3 regions of the Clostridium fessum genome follow, and region 3 is predicted to be linked to each of the others. Evidence: predicted binding sites of a transcription regulator. Region 3 holds the regulator's gene; each other region holds the start of a gene.
The links. The regulator LexA, encoded in region 3, represses DNA repair genes until DNA is damaged. The targets are predictions, from matches to a motif close to CNAACANNTGTTNG.

Region 1 (6,501 bases), on a different contig from region 3:
TTGCGGTTGCGGCGTATGTGAATGGTAAGATTGCCAATGCCAAGACGCATCCGAGTTACCGGCGCCTGCTGGGAGCTAATTTTCTGGGACTTTTTATTGTCTATGCATTTGGAATGATTTATTACTACGTGATCAGTAATTTCTATCTGAATTCGCCGATCGGCGTAGGAGCGCTGTTTTTATATTGCTTTGTTCTGGCAGTTCCGGGCGATATCGTGCTCTGTATTGTAGCTGCCATCATAGGAAAACGGATGATTCCGCTGATTCAGGGAGGGAGACTTGGATAAAAGATGAGCAAGGGGATTTTTATAACAGGTACGGGAACGGATATTGGAAAAACGTATGTGACAGGCTTGATTGTGAAAAAACTGCGGGAGAGCGGCGTGAATGCGGCGTATTATAAAGCGGCAATGAGCGGCAATGAGCGGCGTGCGGATGGAAGCCTGATTCCAGGAGATGCCCTGCAGGTAAAAACAATGTCGGGAATCGGGCAGCCGCTTGAGGAAATGTGTCCGTATGTGTACGAGACGGCGGTATCGCCGCATCTGGCATCCCGCCTCGAGGGCAACCCGGTCCAGATGGAACGGGTGCTGGAAGATTTTCACAAAGTCTGTGAAAAATATGAGTATGTGACGATGGAAGGAAGCGGCGGAATTCTCTGTCCACTCTGCATAGACGAGGCGGATATCCGTCTTCCAGAAGTAGTAAAAGCGTGCGGGCTTGGATGCCTGCTGATTGCGGATGCGGGGCTTGGGACGATCAATGGCGTGGGGCTTACTGCCTATTATCTGAAACAACAGGGAATTGCCCTGAAGGGAATTATTTTCAACCATTATGAGGCGGGAAATCTGCTTCATGAGGATAACCGGAAAATGTGTGAATATTACACGGGCGTTCCGGTGGTTGCCTGTGTGGCGGATGGAGATATGGAGCTTTCCATGGATGTGGAGACGCTGAAAGGGCTGTATGCGTAAGAAAGAAGATAAAAAGGAGAAGAAAAATGATCTGGTATCCATATGAACAGTTAAAAACAATGAAAGCACCTTATGAGATCGTGGATGCGAACGGGGTATATCTTTACACGAAGGATCAGAAGCTGATTGATTCGGTTTCGTCCTGGTGGAGTGTGATTCATGGATATAAACATCCGGTGATCAATCAGGCAATTATTTCACAGGTGGAAAAATTTTCTCATGTGATGCTGGGCGGGCTGACGCATGAGCCGGCGCACAGACTTTCAGAGAAACTGGCGTCCTGGCTGCCGGGCGATCTGGACTACTGCTTTTTTTCAGATTCCGGCAGCGTGGCGGTTGAGGTAGCGCTGAAAATGGCGCTGCAGTATTATATGAACCGCGGCGATGAGAAGCGGACGATGATTCTGGCGCTGGAACACGCGTACCACGGCGATACCTTTAAGACGATGGAGGCAGGCGATGATGAGGACTACCATTTTGTGCTGAAAGCCTATGGTGCAAGCCCGTATGTGGTTCACATTCCGACTGAGATCCCGGCGCTGGAGAAAGCATTTGAACAGTATCATGACAAGTTGAACTGCGTGCTGGTGGAACCGCTTTTACAGGGTGCTGGCGGAATGCGGATGTACGACATTTCATTTTTGGAGAAGGCAAGGGAACTCTGTGATAAGTACGGCGTGCTGCTGGTTTTTGATGAGGTGGCAACCGGATTTGGCAGAACCGGAAACCGCTTTGTGGCAGATCGGGTGCTTCCGGATATTCTGGTCCTCGGAAAGGCATTGACCGGCGGTTACATTGGTCATGCGGCGACTGTAGCAAATAAAAAGGTATTTGATGGATTTTTCGATGATAACCCGGAACATGCGCTGATGCACGGACCGACCTTTATGGGAAATGCCCTCGCGTGCAGCGCGGCGCTTGCCTCGATTGAGCTGTTTGAGACGCAGAACTATATGGAAAAGATTCAGAAGATCGAAGCTATCACCCGTCGGGAGATGGAAGGATTTGCCGATCCAAGAATCAGGGAGGTCCGCATGATGGGCGGATGTGTCTGTGTCGAGGTATATGATCCGGCAGTCCTGAAAGGGTATCAGGAATATGCGTACAAACGCGGCGTGTTCAGCCGTCCGTTCTTAAATTATCTGTACGCGATGGTTCCGTATATTATCAAGGAAGAAGAGCTGGTGCAGGTGCTTCAGTGCATGAAAGACTGGTTTGCGCGGGGATAGGTAACGAAGAAACGTAACCGTTCACAGGCAGGAATTTTCTGAACTGAAAATCCCGTTACTGGGAACACATGTGTGAACAGTGAAACATCTACCTTAGAATAAAAATCTTAGAATAAAAAAAATTTAAGTATTTCTTTCTGAATGAATTTCATTTATGATAAAAGGAATGGAGTATTGTTTTAAGAAACGATACATGGATTGTGTTGCCTGCGATTGTGAATGGATAGGACAGAAGCAATCAGAATTCTAGTATAAAACTTACATTCGGGGAGAAATTAATATGAAAGAACAAATGAAGAAAATAGCGCTGCTATCGCTGTCATTGATATTGACATCGGCGTATTCTGTTTCGATCGTGCTGCCATCGCTGCTGCAGCATTTCAGTGAATATACAACCGCACAGGTGGAGATGTTGATCTCAGCACCGTCGTTTGCGATCACTGTCATGATCGTGCTGAATGCATGGCTGTCGCGTTATATGAAAGACCGTCCAATGATTGTGGGCGGTCTGCTTCTTTTATCGGTCAGCGGCATGGTACCGGTGTTTGTACAGGAATATCCGGTGATGTTCGCGTCCAGGATTTTCCTGGGGATCGGGATTGGGCTCATTAATGCGAAAGCAATCAGCATTTTCAGTGAATATTATGAAGGCAGGGAAAAAGCGGCGCTGCTCGGATACCGCGGATCGGCGGAGGTGCTGGGAAGCGCGGTTATGACGCTGGTTGCTGGAAAATTGGTGTTGATCCGGTGGAATCTGGCATTTTGGGTGTACGCGCTCGGATTTGTGATTGTACTTCTGTATCTTGTATGGGTTCCGGGGAATATGGAGATGGGACAGAGTGCGGGCTCACAGAGTGCAGGGGCAGAGAAAGAAAGTCTGGAAGCGGAGGCAGATGGAAAAAGAGAATGCTGGAAAAAAGAAGTCCTGCCCATTGCTTATGCACTGTTTGCGGGATTTGTCATCTGCATCTACTGTTCCAATTCCCTGCGTGTCCCGATGCTGATTTTGGAGAAGAAACTTGGAACGGAGTCGGAAGCCAGCATCATTCTCACGCTCATGATGCTGATGGGAATAGCTGCCGGTGTTTATTTTGGAAAACTGACGATGTGGTGGAAGGAAAAATTGCCGGGGGTTGGATGCCTGATGCTTGGAGCGGGGATGCTTCTGACCGCATATGCGGGCAATCTGCCGCTGATTGGAATTGGCATTAGTATCGTTGGATTTTTCTATACCGTTCTGGTTACCTATTCCTTCCACCAGATTTCCGAGCAGATTCCGCAGTCTTCTATCAATACAGCCACATCAATCGTGCTGGTCGGCTGCAATCTGGGAGCGGCGTGTTCGCCGTTTGTGCTGAAATGGATGGGAAGATTCAGTGAGGGCGTGAGCGTGCCGTTTGTGGGGTATGCGGGGATGATGGGAGTATTAGGAATCGTTCTGATAGTAGTCACGGGAAGAAAGAAATAATACAGTAAACCAATAATAGGAATGACGGCAAAATCTGCAACCAGAACTGTATCGTACGGAATCTTCAGTTTAGAAAATTCAGAAAATTCCTACCTGTGAACAGTTATCTGAAATCGAACGTTTGTACTGATTTGTTTTGCTTTTATGTATACATTCATGGGTGGATTTGGTATAATAGAAATACTTAATGGGATTTTTTGTGTACTAGGAAATTCCTTGGAATCCCCTATTACACAAAAAGGCACATTCTTTATTTGTGAATTATATCAAATCAGGAGAAAGCAATGGATCATTTTGAGTTGGTATCAGAATACAGCCCGACCGGCGACCAGCCGCAGGCGATTGAAAAGCTGGTGGAGGGCTTCAAGGAAGGAAATCAGTTCCAGACATTACTGGGGGTAACGGGCTCTGGCAAGACGTTTACGATGGCAAATGTGATTCAGAAGCTGAATAAGCCGACGTTAATTATTGCACATAATAAGACGCTGGCAGCCCAGCTTTATTCGGAAATGAAGGAATTTTTTCCCAATAATGCGGTGGAATACTTTGTCAGCTACTATGACTACTACCAGCCGGAGGCTTACGTCCCGTCCACGGACACATACATCGAGAAGGATTCCTCTATCAATGACGAGATCGATAAGCTGCGGCATTCAGCAACGGCGGCGCTGTCGGAGCGGCAGGATGTGATTATTGTGGCATCGGTTTCCTGTATCTATGGTCTGGGAAGCCCGATCGATTATAAAAACATGGTTATTTCCCTACGCCCGGGCATGGAGAAGGACCGCGACGAGGTCATTCACAAGCTGATCGACATTCAGTACAGCCGGAATGACATGGATTTCAAGCGAGGTTCGTTCCGGGTGCGCGGCGATGTACTGGAGGTATACCCGGCGTATTCGGGCGGCGATGCGTACCGGATTGAGTTTTTCGGGGATGAGGTAGACCGGATCACAGAGATTGACACGCTGACGGGCGAGATCAAGGCGCAGTTAGGACATATCGCGATTTTCCCGGCATCGCATTATGTCATCCCGAAAGAGCGGATGGAGATTGCGGCAAACAATATTTTAGAGGAAATGAAGGAGCAGGTCGCTTACTTTAAGAGTGAGGATAAGCTTCTGGAGGCACAGAGAATCGCGGAGCGGACGAATTTTGATGTGGAAATGATGCGGGAAACAGGCTTCTGTTCCGGTATCGAGAATTATTCGCGTCATCTGATTGGTTCGAAACCGGGAGAACCGCCGTGTACGCTGATGGATTATTTCCCGGATGAATTTCTGGTGATTGTGGACGAGTCGCACATCACGCTGCCGCAGGTGCGCGGTATGTACGCGGGCGACCAGTCGCGCAAGAAAACGCTGGTGGAATATGGATTCCGCCTGCCGTCGGCGCTGGATAACCGACCGTTAAATTTTGAAGAATTTGAGAGCAAACTGGATCAGATTCTCTGCGTTTCAGCAACACCGGGCGAGTATGAGGCAGATCATGAGCTTCTGCGGGCAGAGCAGGTGATCCGTCCAACGGGACTTCTTGATCCGCCGATTGAGGTGAGACCGGTCGAGGGACAGATCGACGATCTGATTTCGGAGGTCAACCGGGAGGTGGATCGAGGGTTTAAGGTGCTTGTTACGACGCTGACAAAGCGGATGGCAGAAGACCTGACCGACTATATGCGCGATGCGGGAATCCGCGTCAAATATCTGCATTCGGATATTGACACGTTGGAACGCGCCCAGATTATCCGGGATATGCGTCTGAATGTCTTCGATGTGCTGGTCGGCATCAACCTGCTTCGTGAGGGTCTGGATATCCCGGAGATTGCGCTGGTGGCGATTCTGGATGCGGATAAAGAGGGATTCCTGCGTTCGGAAACGTCCCTGATTCAGACGATCGGCCGAGCAGCGCGAAATTCTGAGGGGCATGTTATCATGTATGCAGATTCGATCACGGATTCGATGCGGGCGGCGATCGAGGAGACGGAGCGAAGACGCGCGATTCAGCAGGCGTACAATGAGGAACATCACATTACGCCGACGACGATCAAGAAAGCTGTCCGGGATCTGATCACGATCTCGCAGGCAGCCGAACCGGTTACGAATAAGGTAACGAAGGATCTGGAATCGATGGATCGCCAGGAATTAGAAAAACTTGTAAAGGAACTGACGAAGAAGATGAATCAGGCGGCAGCCGAGCTGAATTTCGAGGAAGCGGTCGTGTTGCGTGACCGTATGGTAGAGGTCAAGAAAATGTTGCTGGATTTGGAAAATTCGTAACTGTTCAATACTTTCACAGTTACGAAAATTCATAAATCAGAGGGTGGTTGGTATGGAATATGGCGCGCTGATGGAGATGGCGGTCCGGGCGGGGGAGATCATGCTGGCGAGCGGAGCGGAGGTCTACCGTGTGGAGGACACGATTCACCGTATTTTAAAGCATTCAGGGATTGCACGGGCAGATGTGTTTGTCGTGACGACGGGGATCGTGGCGACGATTGCGGATGCATCACTTCCGCCGCTTACCTTGGTAAAAAGGGTGGAAAACCGGGCAACGAATTTGAACCGCATCTATCAGGTAAACAATGTTTCAAGGGAATTTTGCAGCGGAAAATTGTCCGTCGGGGAGGCGCAGGAACGACTGGATCGGATTGCTAATACGACATTATACGGATTCTGGAAGAAATGCATTGGCTATGCGGCAACGACGGGATTTTTTGCGGTGATGTTTGGAGGCGGTCCGGGCGAATGCCTGGTGGCGGCTGTCGTGGGAGTCGTTCTTGCGTTTGTCCTGCGGGCGGCGTCCAACCTTATGCTGAATGATTTCTGTCAAA
Region 2 (6,501 bases), on a different contig from region 3:
GGATTGCATCGGAATGGCAGAAGAAAAAGAAAACGATTTGGAGGGTTTGGAGCGGTATGAGAAAAACATGGAAAATGAGAGCAGCAGCACTGTTACTTACGGCGGTCTGTACGGTAGGGGCGTCGTTTGCGGCGTATGCGGATGATGTGCCGTCCGGACCGGCATCGGATATGGAGCTGATTCAGAGGCGGGAGCAGGCGTCCGGTTCCCAGAATGAGGCGGGGGATGCACAGACGGCTGCTGGCAGCGAGAATCATGCTGGCGCAGCGGAAGGACAGCAGACAACAGAGAACCAGGAGACAGGAAATAACGGACAGACTGCTTCTGAGACACAGGGAACGGAGCAGGGGGACAGCCAGGTTCCGGATGGAATGGTAGCCAGCGGCGGTCGTTATATCGATCCGAATGCACCGATGGTGGCACTGACCTTTGATGATGGTCCGTATGCCCCGGTTGGAAACCGCATCATGGATTGCGCGGAACAGTACGGCGGCCGTGTGACCTTTTATGTGGTCGGAAACCGTGTGAATTCCTATAAGAGTGAGATTCAGCGGATGTATGCCAATGGGCATGAGATTGGAAATCACACGCAGGATCACAAGTATCTCCAGAAGTTAGGCGCACAGGAGATTCGTCAGCAGGTGGAGGCCTGCAATCAGGCGGTTGCCGCGATCACAGGCGAGCCACCGAAAACAGTCCGTCTTCCGGGCGGTGGAAAAAACAGCACTGTGCTTGCCAATATCAGCCAGCCGATCGTACTCTGGGATGTGGATACGCTGGACTGGAAGACGCGCAATGCGGCTTCATCGGTGCAGACCGTGTTAAACCAGGTAAAAGATGGCTCGGTGGTTCTGATGCATGAGCTTTACAATGCTTCCGGTGATGCGGCAGTCACGATCATTCCGGCGCTTGTGGAGCGTGGCTATCAGCTGGTGACGGTCAGTGAGCTGGCGCAGTTCCGCGGTGGACTGGCAGGCGGAACCGTCTATTACAGCTTCCACAAATAAGAGGCTGCATTCACATACGGCGAAAGCCCCCATATTCTAACAGTAAGGGAAGAATATGGGGGCTTTTTCCTGTGAACCGGGCGAGAGAATGGATTCATTGTAATGAGGCGTACAGACGAGGACTGACAGGAAAAGGCGTCGGAGTGGCGATCCTGGACACAGGGGTATTTCTGCATCCGGATTTGGAAAATTGCGTTTACGGATTTCGGGATTTCCTTAAGAAAAAACAGCAGCCGTATGATGACAATGGGCATGGAACGCATGTGGCAGGGATGATTGCCGGCAGCGGCACGGCGTCGGCGGGACGCTATCAGGGTGTGGCGCCGGGGGCGCAGCTGGTCTGCCTGAAAGTGCTGGATCAGAGGGGAAATGGGTATGTATCGGATGTGCTGGCAGGGCTTCGCTGGGTGCGCCAGAATGGCAGCCAGTACGGGATCCGGATTATCAATATATCGGTTGGTTCCTTTACACCGAAGGGAATGAGTGAGGATTCGGCGCTGGTGCGCGGTGTCGATGCGGCGTGGGATGCCGGGTATGTGGTCGTGGTGGCAGCGGGAAATAATGGTCCAGCCGCGCACACGATCACAACGCCGGGGATCAGCCGGAAGGTCATCACGGTGGGATGTTCGGATGATGACCGGGAGGTAGAGGTGGCAGGCAGCCGGATGGTGGACTATTCGGGGCGGGGTCCGACGGACGCCTGCATCTGCAAGCCGGACATTGTGGCGCCTGGATCACGGATTGTGAGCTGTAACCTGCGGCGGAACGGGTACCGTTTTAAAAGCGGGACGTCCATGTCTACGCCGCTTGTCGCGGGGGCGGCGGCGCTTCTGCTGGAGCAGAACCCGGACATGACGAACCGGGATGTGAAGCTTCGCTTTAAAGAGCGGGCAGTGGATCTGGGGCTGCCGCGCAACCAGCAGGGCTGGGGGGCGCTGGATATCGGGCGGCTGTTAGAGTAGAAGCGGGGCGGTGCCAGATGGCGTGTACAGGCAGGCATTTTTGCAACGGAAGGTTTTGTGTGAACAGTAATGGTGGCAGCGTAACTGTGTCGTACGGAATTTTCCGAACTGAAAATTCCGTACGACACAGTTCGGGTAGCAGCTTTTCTCGGCAAAATAATAGACAGAACCAGCCGGAAAATGATATAATTGTAGATACTTTGAATCGCAGAATCAGGTTATAGATCCGGCAGCATCCTGCAGTGCGTCCGGGGGAAAACCAAAAGAAAACAGTTGACATTTACAGCCGGATCCGCTATGATAGAACTAAGTTTAGAACGTTTGTTCGTGATTGGCCGCGGAGCGGCGTTTTGGAGGGAAAGATGAATAAAGAAGACAAGCTGAAAGCATTGGATGCTGCGTTGACACAGATTGAGAAAGCATACGGAAAAGGCTCAGTGATGAAGCTGGGTGATTCTGGTGCGAATATGAATATAGAGACGATTCCGACCGGCTCCCTGAGCCTGGATATTGCACTGGGACTGGGCGGTGTTCCGAAGGGACGAATCATCGAGGTATACGGACCTGAGTCCAGTGGTAAGACGACGGTTGCCCTGCATATGGTGGCAGAAGTACAGAAGAGAGGCGGTATCGCTGGATTTATCGATGCAGAGCACGCACTCGATCCGGCATATGCGAAGAAGATCGGTGTTGATATCGATAATCTGTATATCTCCCAGCCGGACAACGGCGAGCAGGCGCTTGAGATTACCGAGACGATGGTGCGCTCCGGTGCGATCGATATCGTGATTGTGGACTCGGTTGCCGCACTGGTTCCGAAGGCAGAGATTGACGGCGAGATGGGTGATTCCCACGTAGGTCTGCAGGCACGTCTGATGTCGCAGGCACTCAGAAAGCTGACCGCAGCAATCAGCCGTTCAAATTGTATCGTTATTTTTATCAACCAGCTGCGTGAGAAGGTTGGTATCATGTTCGGAAACCCGGAGGTTACGACCGGTGGACGGGCACTCAAGTTCTATTCTTCTGTCCGCATGGATGTCCGCCGGATTGAGTCTCTGAAGCAGGGCGGCGAAGTGATTGGAAACCGTGTCCGCATCAAGGTTGTGAAGAACAAGATTGCTCCGCCATTCCGTGAGGCAGAGTTTGATATCATGTTCGGAAAAGGTATTTCCCGTGAGGGCGATATCCTGGATCTGGCGGCGAAGGAGAACATCGTGGAGAAGAGCGGCGCCTGGTATGCTTATGAGGGCAGCAAGATCGGTCAGGGACGCGAGAACGCGAAGAATTTCCTGGCAGCAAATCCGGAAATCTGCCTTGAGATTGAGAACAAGGTACGGGTCAAATACGGACTTTCCGAAGACACGATGATGCCGGAGGCGTCCAAGGAAGCACCGACGGAGCTTCCGCCGGTAGGAGTGGACGCAGAGGACGAAAAATAGAGTAAAATCCTGTTACAGGGCGCATATGTGTGAACAGTAACAGGAAAAGTTACAGCTGGCAGCGTGTGAACTGTAGCTATGAAAAGGGGCTGTATATGCGGATTGAACGCGTAGAATCCCTGGATAAGAGAAAGTGCAAAGTTTTCACGGATGAGGACTTTGCCTTTCTTTTATATAATGGGGAATTAGAAAAATACGGTGTCTGTGAAGGCGCGGTTTTGGAAGAAAGAACGGAGAGGGAGCTTTTGGATCTTTTAAGCCGCCGGGCACATGAGCGGGCGCTGAATCTTTTGAAGGTGCAGGACCGGACGGAAGGAGAAATGTGCCGCCGCCTTTTTCAGGACGGGTATCCGGATTCGATCGTGAAGGAGACGATTGGATTTTTGCAGGAATATCATTTTGTGGACGATGCCAGATATGCGGCGAATTACCTGCAGGTTCATGGAAAGCGGAAAAGCCAGGCGGAATTGAAGCTTTACCTGCAGCGAAAAGGCATATCGCGCGAGATCATCCGGGAGCAGCTGGAAGAGACAGAACATGATTCGGGCGAGGCAATCCGCGTCTTGCTTGAGAAGAAGCATTACAGGGCGGGAGAGACAGCGCCGGAGGAGGAAAAAAAGATCATTGCCTATCTGATGAGGCGGGGATTTTCATGGGAAGATATCCGGAGAGAGATGAAGGAGCAGGAGGATGCACTTGGTTGACTTTCAGGCGCAGAGTCATTTACCAAAGATAATTTTGAATGGATTCTGTTTCATGATTGTGAACGTGCAAATGTATTATAAAACAGAACAGAACGCTGTCTGAAGGTGTCCCAGGAAGCTGGTTAGGAAGCGCTTATTCTGCTTGACATACTGTATAAAACCGTTTAAAATTATAGTATTGTATTTTCGTACAATGAAAACTAAATAAGGAGGTGCTCCTGTGTCACAAGTAATAATTGCGGTTATCGTTACAGGTGTTATTGTAGCAGCTATTACTTGGGTCGTTGCGAACCAGCATCGCCAGAAGACATATGAGGCGAAGATTGGAAGCGCAGAAGAACGATCCAGGGAAATAATAGATGAAGCATTGAAAATTGCTGAGACAAAGAAGCGAGAAGCTCTCCTTGAAGCGAAGGAAGAGTCGTTAAAGACAAAGAATGAGCTTGAGAAAGAAACAAAGGAAAGAAGAGCTGAGCTTCAGCGCTATGAAAGACGTGTACTGAGCAAAGAAGAAAACCTGGACAAAAAAGCAGAAGCGATGGAAAAGCGTGAAGCGGGTATGAATGTCAAGGAGGAGGCACTTAAGAGAAAGACTGCGGAGGCAGAGGCTCTCTATGAGAAAGGTATGCTGGAACTGGAGAAGATCTCCGGTTTAACCTCTGAACAGGCAAAGGAATATCTGCTGCGTTCCGTGGAAGAAGATGTAAAGCATGATACGGCGAAGCTGATCAAAGATCTCGAGGCGAAAGCGAAAGAGGAAGCAGAGAAGAAAGCCAAGGATTATGTGGTGACAGCGATTCAGCGCTGTGCTGCGGATCATGTGGCTGAGACAACCGTATCAGTCGTACAGCTTCCGAATGATGAGATGAAGGGACGAATTATCGGACGTGAGGGAAGAAATATTCGTACACTGGAGACTCTGACGGGCGTGGAACTGATCATCGACGATACGCCGGAGGCAGTTGTCCTGTCTGGCTTCGATCCAATCCGGAGAGAGGTAGCGCGTATTGCACTGGAACGTCTGATTGTGGATGGACGGATTCATCCAGCCAGAATCGAAGAGATGGTAGAGAAGGCACAGAAAGAAGTGGAAAACATGATGCGCGAGGAGGGCGAAGCGGCTCTTCTGGAAGTTGGCATTCATGGTATCCATCCGGAACTTGTCAAGCTGCTTGGTAAGATGAAATTCCGGACAAGTTACGGTCAGAATGCATTGAAGCATTCGATTGAGGTTGCACAGTTAGCCGGACTTCTGGCGGCTGAGGTGGGCGTCGATGTACGGACCGCCAAACGTGCAGGTTTATTACATGATATTGGAAAGGCAGTCGATCACGAGCAGGAGGGAACCCACGTAGAACTGGGTGTGGCGCTTTGTAAGAAGTACAAAGAGTCCGCAACCGTTATCAATGCAGTGGAAGCCCATCACGGCGATGTAGAGCCACAGAGCTTGATTGCATGTCTGGTACAGGCAGCTGATACGATTTCAGCGGCACGTCCAGGTGCGAGACGAGAGACTCTGGAAACATATACCAACCGTCTGAAACAGCTGGAGGATATCACGAACTCCTATAAGGGTGTTGATAAATCCTACGCAATTCAGGCAGGTCGTGAGGTGCGTATCATGGTTGTACCGGAACAGGTCAGCGACGATGATATGGTTCTGATGGCGAGAGAGATTTCAAAGCGGATTCAGGAAGAGTTACAGTATCCGGGACAGATCAAGGTCAATGTAATCCGTGAATCGAGAGTTACCGAGTACGCCAAATAAAACCCGGCAGCAGGGCTGCATGGAGTAAACTTGAGCATGAAAATAAAAGTCTTATGGATGAAGATACATTACATTCATAAGACTTTTTTGTTTCATGGGAAATTGCGTCCTATGAAACAAAAAAACGCTCCGCGAGGATGCGCACTCGCGCGAAGAAGAAACATGTCGCAAGCGACCGCGCGAGACGCCCGAATGTGCCAAGGCACATTCTTTACATCTTTTTTGAGAGAGAAAGAAAAACAGAAAAATACAGGTTTTTTTCATGAAGCGGAAAACGGAAACTCTGTTTTTCGGACAGACTGAAAATTTGCATGAGCAGGGTAAAATAAAGGATCGTGAGCGTGAAGGCAGGCGGAGAAATTTTGCTTGCAAACTGTCCAAAAGACGAGTATTATAGCATGATAGAGTTGAAAAATAGTGATTATTTAGCAGCTTCATGCATTTATTGTGGCGTAATGGTAAGAAGATTGAACCGTTACCAAGATGCTGAATAGAAAGCCAGATGTGGCTGTTGGAAAGAGCAGCTGCAGTCAGACAACAAATGGAGGCTCATCCGGCAGGGAAGTGCCGGATGGCAGATGGAGGGAGACAAAGATTATGGCGAAAATTGGTTTTATCGGA
Region 3 (6,501 bases):
AAGTGAAAAGGTGCGATCGTTTTCATAGAGATAAGATGCCATGTCTCTGGGAGCTAATTCAAGAAGGTATGAGAAATCTTCCTTGTCACGAATCTTTTTCCCATAATACAGCTGTCCCATATGTCCGTTTGGAAGAACCATCATGATATAGCTGATGGTCTGGTTATATAAATGAAATATCTTCGATGATTCGTGATATACAATACTCATATCCTTATTTCCTCCTGTTCATCTGTCGCTTGTCATTTAATCAGATATAGACTGCTTGCTAAACTTTATTCTACCAGAAAATAGATTAAATGAACAGACTACGGACAGGAATATGGAAAATTCTATAAATTTGATTCTGTCTCTGTTATCGGTTGTGTGTACGTGTATGTGAACGGTAACGATTTATTTATAATAACGAATGGTCAGGTAATGCCCTGCGTCAATATGGTCATCCGAAAGACTGTTCATCTGGCGCAGCTCCCGTACATACTCTTCAACTGACTCCTCCGAATCTGCACAATATGTCTGAGCAATGCTCCAGAGCGTATCTCCATCTTTCAGATGAATACTGGTATAGTACTTTTCCGGTCTAGTATCTGCTTCTTCCTCAGCCATCACATACATCAGACTCCGTCCAAAAAAGCCCGAAAGCAGCATGATGAAAACAACAGCTAAAACCATAACACCTTTTTTCAACGTATACATTTGCAATCTTCTCCTCTCGTGTTTTGTTGGAATCGTCTTTTTGTATTCAAATCTGTTCTTAAAGAATGAGAAGAGATTTGAATATTATAAAAATGTCAGGAACATTTGTTCTGTATGGTTACATTATACGATACGAACAAATGTTTGTCAATGATTTTGAAAGAAAAAACAAACATTTGTTCGCAGTTTGCTACTGTTCCCGCATACGTGCCCAGTAACGAAATTTTCCGTGTCTTCGCATTTAAATACGGCAAATTTCTGTTGCCACCACCTTTTCTTACGGTATTTTCGGTTTCAAAAGTGACGTAAGAAAACGCGGCTTTGCTCGTAAGCAGCAGACACCTGCTCCCTATAAAAATCTAAATACTTTAGGTATATAGATTTTTATAGGAAATCATACATATTGCACAAAACTGCGCTGCTATTTCTGGCAAATATGACCACAAAAGTCGATGAAACTATTCGCGAAAGCATCCTTTCACGAATAGTTGATAGTTTCATTCCTATTTTTACTATCAAAATCATAATCTATGTATAACAATAATCATGTATAACATATATATAACATACCATAGAATCAGATTGACGCCATTGTGGTTTCATGATAATCTATATACATAAAATAAAGTATGACGCAATTTGAAATTTCAGTTTAAATCGAACGTTATAAGACTTGGCGCATGATCTTTGCAAAGCACTTCTTTGAAATCAGTTTGATAAGCAGAGTATTATCTCGCGTAACTGTCTACATGAGTATGAACAGTTACCATCTCGCAGCAAGAATGTCAGGGTATTAAATAAACAGGTAACTGTTCAGTACCTTCACAGTCACACGAAAAAATCCATTAAAAATTGCCTACGGCAATGGGATTTTTGCCTGCTGACCCATGTTTTCGTACGGTCAGCGCAGTAAATGCGCAGACCTACTGAATAGTTGCATAAACAGTTACAAAAAAATAGATTGGAGAATATAGAATATGGGAGAAATTAAACAGGCAAACTTTCGAATCGATTCCGATACAGCGGATGCTTTCCGTGCATTTTGCGAACAAAAAGGAATGAACCAGGCCCAGGGCTTTGATCATGTGATGCAGGTGTTTGAGTTAAATCAAGCCAAATCCTCAATCCCGGGGAGAAGTGTCGAGATTGAGGAGTTTGAAACCATGGTTAAGTCCATCACCTCCGCATATCTGTATAGCTTGGAATTGAACCAGAATGCAGAAGCCAGAGCACGGGAGGAGTTCTCTTCTGAACTCCAGAGAAAAGAACTGCGCCTCACAGAGTTACAGAAAAAAGTAGAACAACTTCAAGCAGAAAAGAAAAAAATGGATGCGGAGTCCGCTTTGCTGACCAAGCAGGAACAGACACTCACCGAACAGCTAGAATCGCTCAAAAAAGGTGCTGCTGACCAGGAGCAGATCAACCAGATGCTGAAGGAGAAACTAGAAGAGGCACAAAATCAGCTGAAGAAAAATGAACATTCAAAAGAATCAGAAGAAATGCTTAAGAATGAGCTTTTACAATGCAAACAGGAGCTTCATGATACGGTACTTGCTCTCTCTCACTCTCAGAAGGAACAGGAGGTAAAGTCAGAGTCCTATCAGCATGCATCCGATCGGATTCTGGCACTTGAAACTGAAAATAAAGAACTACAGCAGAAACTCACAGGACTTACCCAGGAATTATCAAAACAAAAAGCAGATGCTGATATGGGTCTTCAGCAATGCAAAGCCCAGGCGGAGCTTACGATGGAGCGCGCACTATTCAAAAAAGAACGGGAAATGCAGGAACTCCTTCGTCAGGCAGACAAAGAAAATGCCCGTCTGGAAGTGCTGCTTGAGCAGGCAAGAGAACAGCTTAAAAAAGAAAACATTGATAAAGACGAACAATAGTTTGCATTTTGCCCGAACATATGTTACTATATATAATATAATAAGGGCTTACTATAGGCCAGACCTTTCAGTGATTCAGCTGCTGGTCCCATCAGGTGGGCGTTCGACTTGTATCCTGCCAGAATCACTGTATATCCGATATTAAAAACATTTTATATACTTCATCGACAGGAGGAATCTATATGGCACAGGGACGTATTACAGATAAACAGAAAGAGATCTTGGAATTTATTAAAGCATGCATTTTAAAGAAAGGTTATCCGCCGACGGTACGTGAAATTTGTGAAAAGGTACAGCTTAAGTCTACCTCTTCTGTCCACTCTCATCTGGAACAGCTTGAGAAGAACGGATATATTCACCGGGATCCGACGAAACCGAGAGCCATCGAGATCGTTGATGATACCTTTAACCTGTCCCGCCGTGAACTGGTAAATGTACCCCTTATCGGTACTGTAGCAGCCGGTGCGCCGATTCTGGCTGATGAGAATGTGGAGAACTATTTCCCGATTCCGGCAGAACTGCTTCCGAACAGCGAAACTTTTATGCTGAAGGTCCGCGGCAATAGTATGATCGATGTGGGCATCTATGACGGAGATCGTGTTATCGTGGAACAGACCAGTGTCGCAGAGAATGGCGAGATCGTGGTTGCACTCATCGATGATTCAGCTACCGTTAAGCGTTTCTTCAAGGAGAACGGTCACTATCGTCTCCAGCCGGAGAATGCAACTATGGATCCGATTATTGTGGATAAAGTACAGATTCTTGGCAAAGTAATCGGTCTGCTGCGCCTTATGCGGTAACCTCTTGGTTTACTGACGCTTACCTTTTGCTTATTATCATGAAAATGACAGAAGCATTATGTGGCAAAATTTAACTCAAAAGCTCTATGCTATTCGTTGACGTCCGGAGATACGGTACGCTCAATTTTATAGAATAGAGCTTTTTTGTTCGTATGATTCATTTTTGCAATATGCTTCTTTCAGTGATTAAACCGGTGCATACCGCTCAAAAAGCCAGTCTTCCAGTGCATTTAAGTTATCATCGGAATGTTCTACTTCCCGGGCATATCTCCAGGAGATTTCTTCCACATCCTTCATGGAAAGTTTCTTTCCATTTTCCAGCCATCTGACCATCAGAAATTCCTGTATCCAGCGAACAGAGAACAATGCCAGTTCCATCTTGGAACAGACCATATCGTCGTAGACAGCCCCGCAAAAATAGGTATAGACAAAAAACATTAAAAGCTGCTCGCCCAGATTTTCCCATTCTTCTTTGTGACTTCCTAAGCTTCCATATGCCTTATGAAATTCTTCGCAAATTTTATGATAGGTTTCCTCACTTCCCTGATACAGCCACTTTTCAGCACCATCCAGCACATCATCCCATTCCGGACGCAGGCGTTCCAGACCGCGTAGTACCTGCAATTCTTCTATCTGGCGTGCCCACCGATGGAGAGATGCTGCATCAATGCCTTTTTCAGCAAGACTTTCTGATACAAATTCCTGGAGTTTTTTTCTCTGATGATGAGCTTCACAGTTTCGCAGAAGTTCATCAATTTCATATTCCTTCTGCTCTTCCACCCGGATCTGATATTGTTCTGTCAGCTGTTCGGATGCCGACATTCGGAGAGTCAGAGGAAGGGATCGATCCTGTAAAATCGAAAACAGAACATCTCTTGTATCTTCCAACTGGGAAAACATCATAAAATCGAATTCTTCAAAATCGTCCTCCAAATCGTCCTCTTCTTCCAGAAAACGGACCGGTTCTTTACAGGAAAGAATGATTCTAGCCGTCTCCGGACAGGACAGGGAAAGAGATAATTCCCGAAGTCCCTCGTATTCTTCCGTATGTCTCGGGTACATCCGGCAGGTATCACAAAGAGAATCTGGTCCCAGTGCTTTATAAAGATCGCAGAGATTTTCTTCATTTAAAAATGCACAGCGCCGATTGTTCTGGTAAAAACATTCTTCATCCCAGTCAATAGAATTGCGTAATCGCGTTCCGAACTCGCTCTTTTCATTTCCATATCGCTCCAGAGAGGTTTCATCAATCATGATCTGCCATCCGGCACAGCAGCTATCCGGACAATCTCCTGCTGTACAGACAAATTTATCATAATAATGTGGTTTTAAATATCGCATTTATTTTCCTTCTTTCTTTTTATATAGATCCAGGCACATAAGGCAGTAAAAATAACAGCCGCAGCAATCCATACCGACCATACCGGAATCGGACAGACTCTTGCGTTCATCATGTTCAGTCCCTGATAAAGTGTGAAAGCACCAAATATGGAAAAAATAACAAATGCCAGTGTATTCAGCAGCCCATCGGGAGTTTTGCTCTTTAAAAGATATCCAACCAGCATTCCGAGAATATCCGCTGCAAAAAGTCCCAGAGAGCATCCAATCCATACAACAAAGGCTGATTTCATGCCTTCATTGGCTCCGAACGTGATGGCTGTAAGCTGAGTCTTATCTCCCAGTTCTGCCACAAAAAATGTGCAAAAAACAGCTAAGGGTGCGAATTGAATCTTTGATTTACCGCCCTCCTCCTCTTCTTCGTCATCATCACCGGCAAGAGTCGATGCGGCGAAATACAGAAATGCAAGTGCTGCAATCATCTTAATAAGCCAGTCAGGAATAAATTCACTGACAAGTCCGCCCGCCAGAACGGCAAGACCATTCAGAACAAGAATCGCCGCCGCAGTTCCTAGTATAATATCTCTCAACTTATATTTTGAAGTCAGAGCAATCAGCATAAGCTGGGTTTTATCGCCCATCTCTGCGATAAATTCTGTAAAAAACACTTTAAAAAACAGCATCATTTTTCATTTCCTCCTAGATGTAATGCATGTTCCCTCACCGCTCACTGTCGATTATGATGTCCTCTCTTTTTTGCATCAATGCACAAAAGAAAAACTCATGTATATCAACTGACAGCTATACATGATACAAAAACTGTCCATCGATATACATGAGTCTCATTATTTAAGATTTGCCAGATTATACAGTTGCTATAATCAGAATGTTGACAAACCACACTTTCGCGCTAACTACTCCCTCATGGGATATTAAATTACTTGATAAATATTATCAAATAAAGAATGACTTGTCAACGGAATTTAATGCTTCTGCAGTGTCAATTAACTTATTTTTTCTTACCATACTCGCAAATTCGATTTTATCACTCATTAGCAGAATACCCCCTAACCTCTGCAGGCAGGGGATGAATGCACGCAGACACCGAGGTTCAGGCAATATCAATTCCCGGCACATTCCTGCCATAATTCCTGCGTCAAACAGAATCCTGTTCGCAAGGCAGACCACTTAACGCTATACGCCATATTTGTTCTAATGAACAATTTATAAATCTTTGGAGATGATACTTTATGGAACAGAGTGGACTTTTAGAGCAGAATGAAAACGATGATGTTTTGAGATTTGATTTTACAGGTGCAGACCAGGCCGGTAATTTAGCCGACATGGCAGAAAACCTCTCACAAAAAGAAGCTGCGGCCGCCATGGAAGCCATTGAAAAAGTTCACCAGAAACGTGCTGATGATGCGGTACGGGATTTCCGGACATGGTTTGATGCGGCGCTTCTGCCGATTCTGAAAGACTTTGCGGAACTAGCCGGTGCCAAATTGACTATCCGGCAGGATCACTTTCACGATATTACCGCGGTCTTTACCGGTCGGTGCGGTTTTGATATCACGGCCACTCAGAAACGGATGCGGATGGCCATGGCTGCGGCGGATCACATCAGCGTCAACAGATGGTCCGGCAGTGATGAAGTGGAATTTTCTCTGATATTTGGATTCCCGGAAAATGAAGAATGAATGTCTGGATAGAGTTGATGTGATTTTTCTACACTGGCTCTATTTTTTGTGATAGAATAAAAGGTAAATCGAGAT

Region 1: uvrB (excinuclease ABC subunit UvrB) is a predicted target of LexA. The motif match lies at 3,786-3,799, and genes of this name have one in related genera.
Region 2: recA (recombinase RecA) is a predicted target of LexA. The motif match lies at 2,284-2,297, and genes of this name have one in related genera.

The regions. Positions count from the first base shown of each region.
Region 1 is NZ_JAQEQF010000004.1:204,639-211,139, forward strand. It holds gene PG862_RS07210 (biotin transporter BioY) at 1-287, shown strand, start outside; gene bioD (dethiobiotin synthase) at 291-974, shown strand; gene bioA (adenosylmethionine--8-amino-7-oxononanoate transaminase) at 1,001-2,203, shown strand; gene PG862_RS07225 (MFS transporter) at 2,484-3,671, shown strand; gene uvrB (excinuclease ABC subunit UvrB) at 3,956-5,947, shown strand; gene PG862_RS07235 (threonine/serine exporter family protein) at 6,000-6,501, shown strand, end outside.
Region 2 is NZ_JAQEQF010000003.1:67,011-73,511, forward strand. It holds gene PG862_RS04895 (polysaccharide deacetylase family protein) at 57-1,007, shown strand; gene PG862_RS04900 (S8 family peptidase) at 1,079-1,969, shown strand; gene recA (recombinase RecA) at 2,332-3,408, shown strand; gene PG862_RS04910 (regulatory protein RecX) at 3,504-4,112, shown strand; gene rny (ribonuclease Y) at 4,333-5,880, shown strand; gene proC (pyrroline-5-carboxylate reductase) at 6,478-6,501, shown strand, end outside.
Region 3 is NZ_JAQEQF010000002.1:161,534-168,034, forward strand. It holds gene PG862_RS03435 (alpha-galactosidase) at 1-210, opposite strand, end outside; gene PG862_RS03440 (LysM peptidoglycan-binding domain-containing protein) at 394-696, opposite strand; gene PG862_RS03445 (coiled-coil domain-containing protein) at 1,674-2,588, shown strand; gene lexA (transcriptional repressor LexA) at 2,771-3,388, shown strand; gene fliB (flagellin lysine-N-methylase) at 3,575-4,729, opposite strand; gene PG862_RS03460 (TMEM165/GDT1 family protein) at 4,717-5,412, opposite strand; gene PG862_RS03465 (hypothetical protein) at 5,977-6,426, shown strand.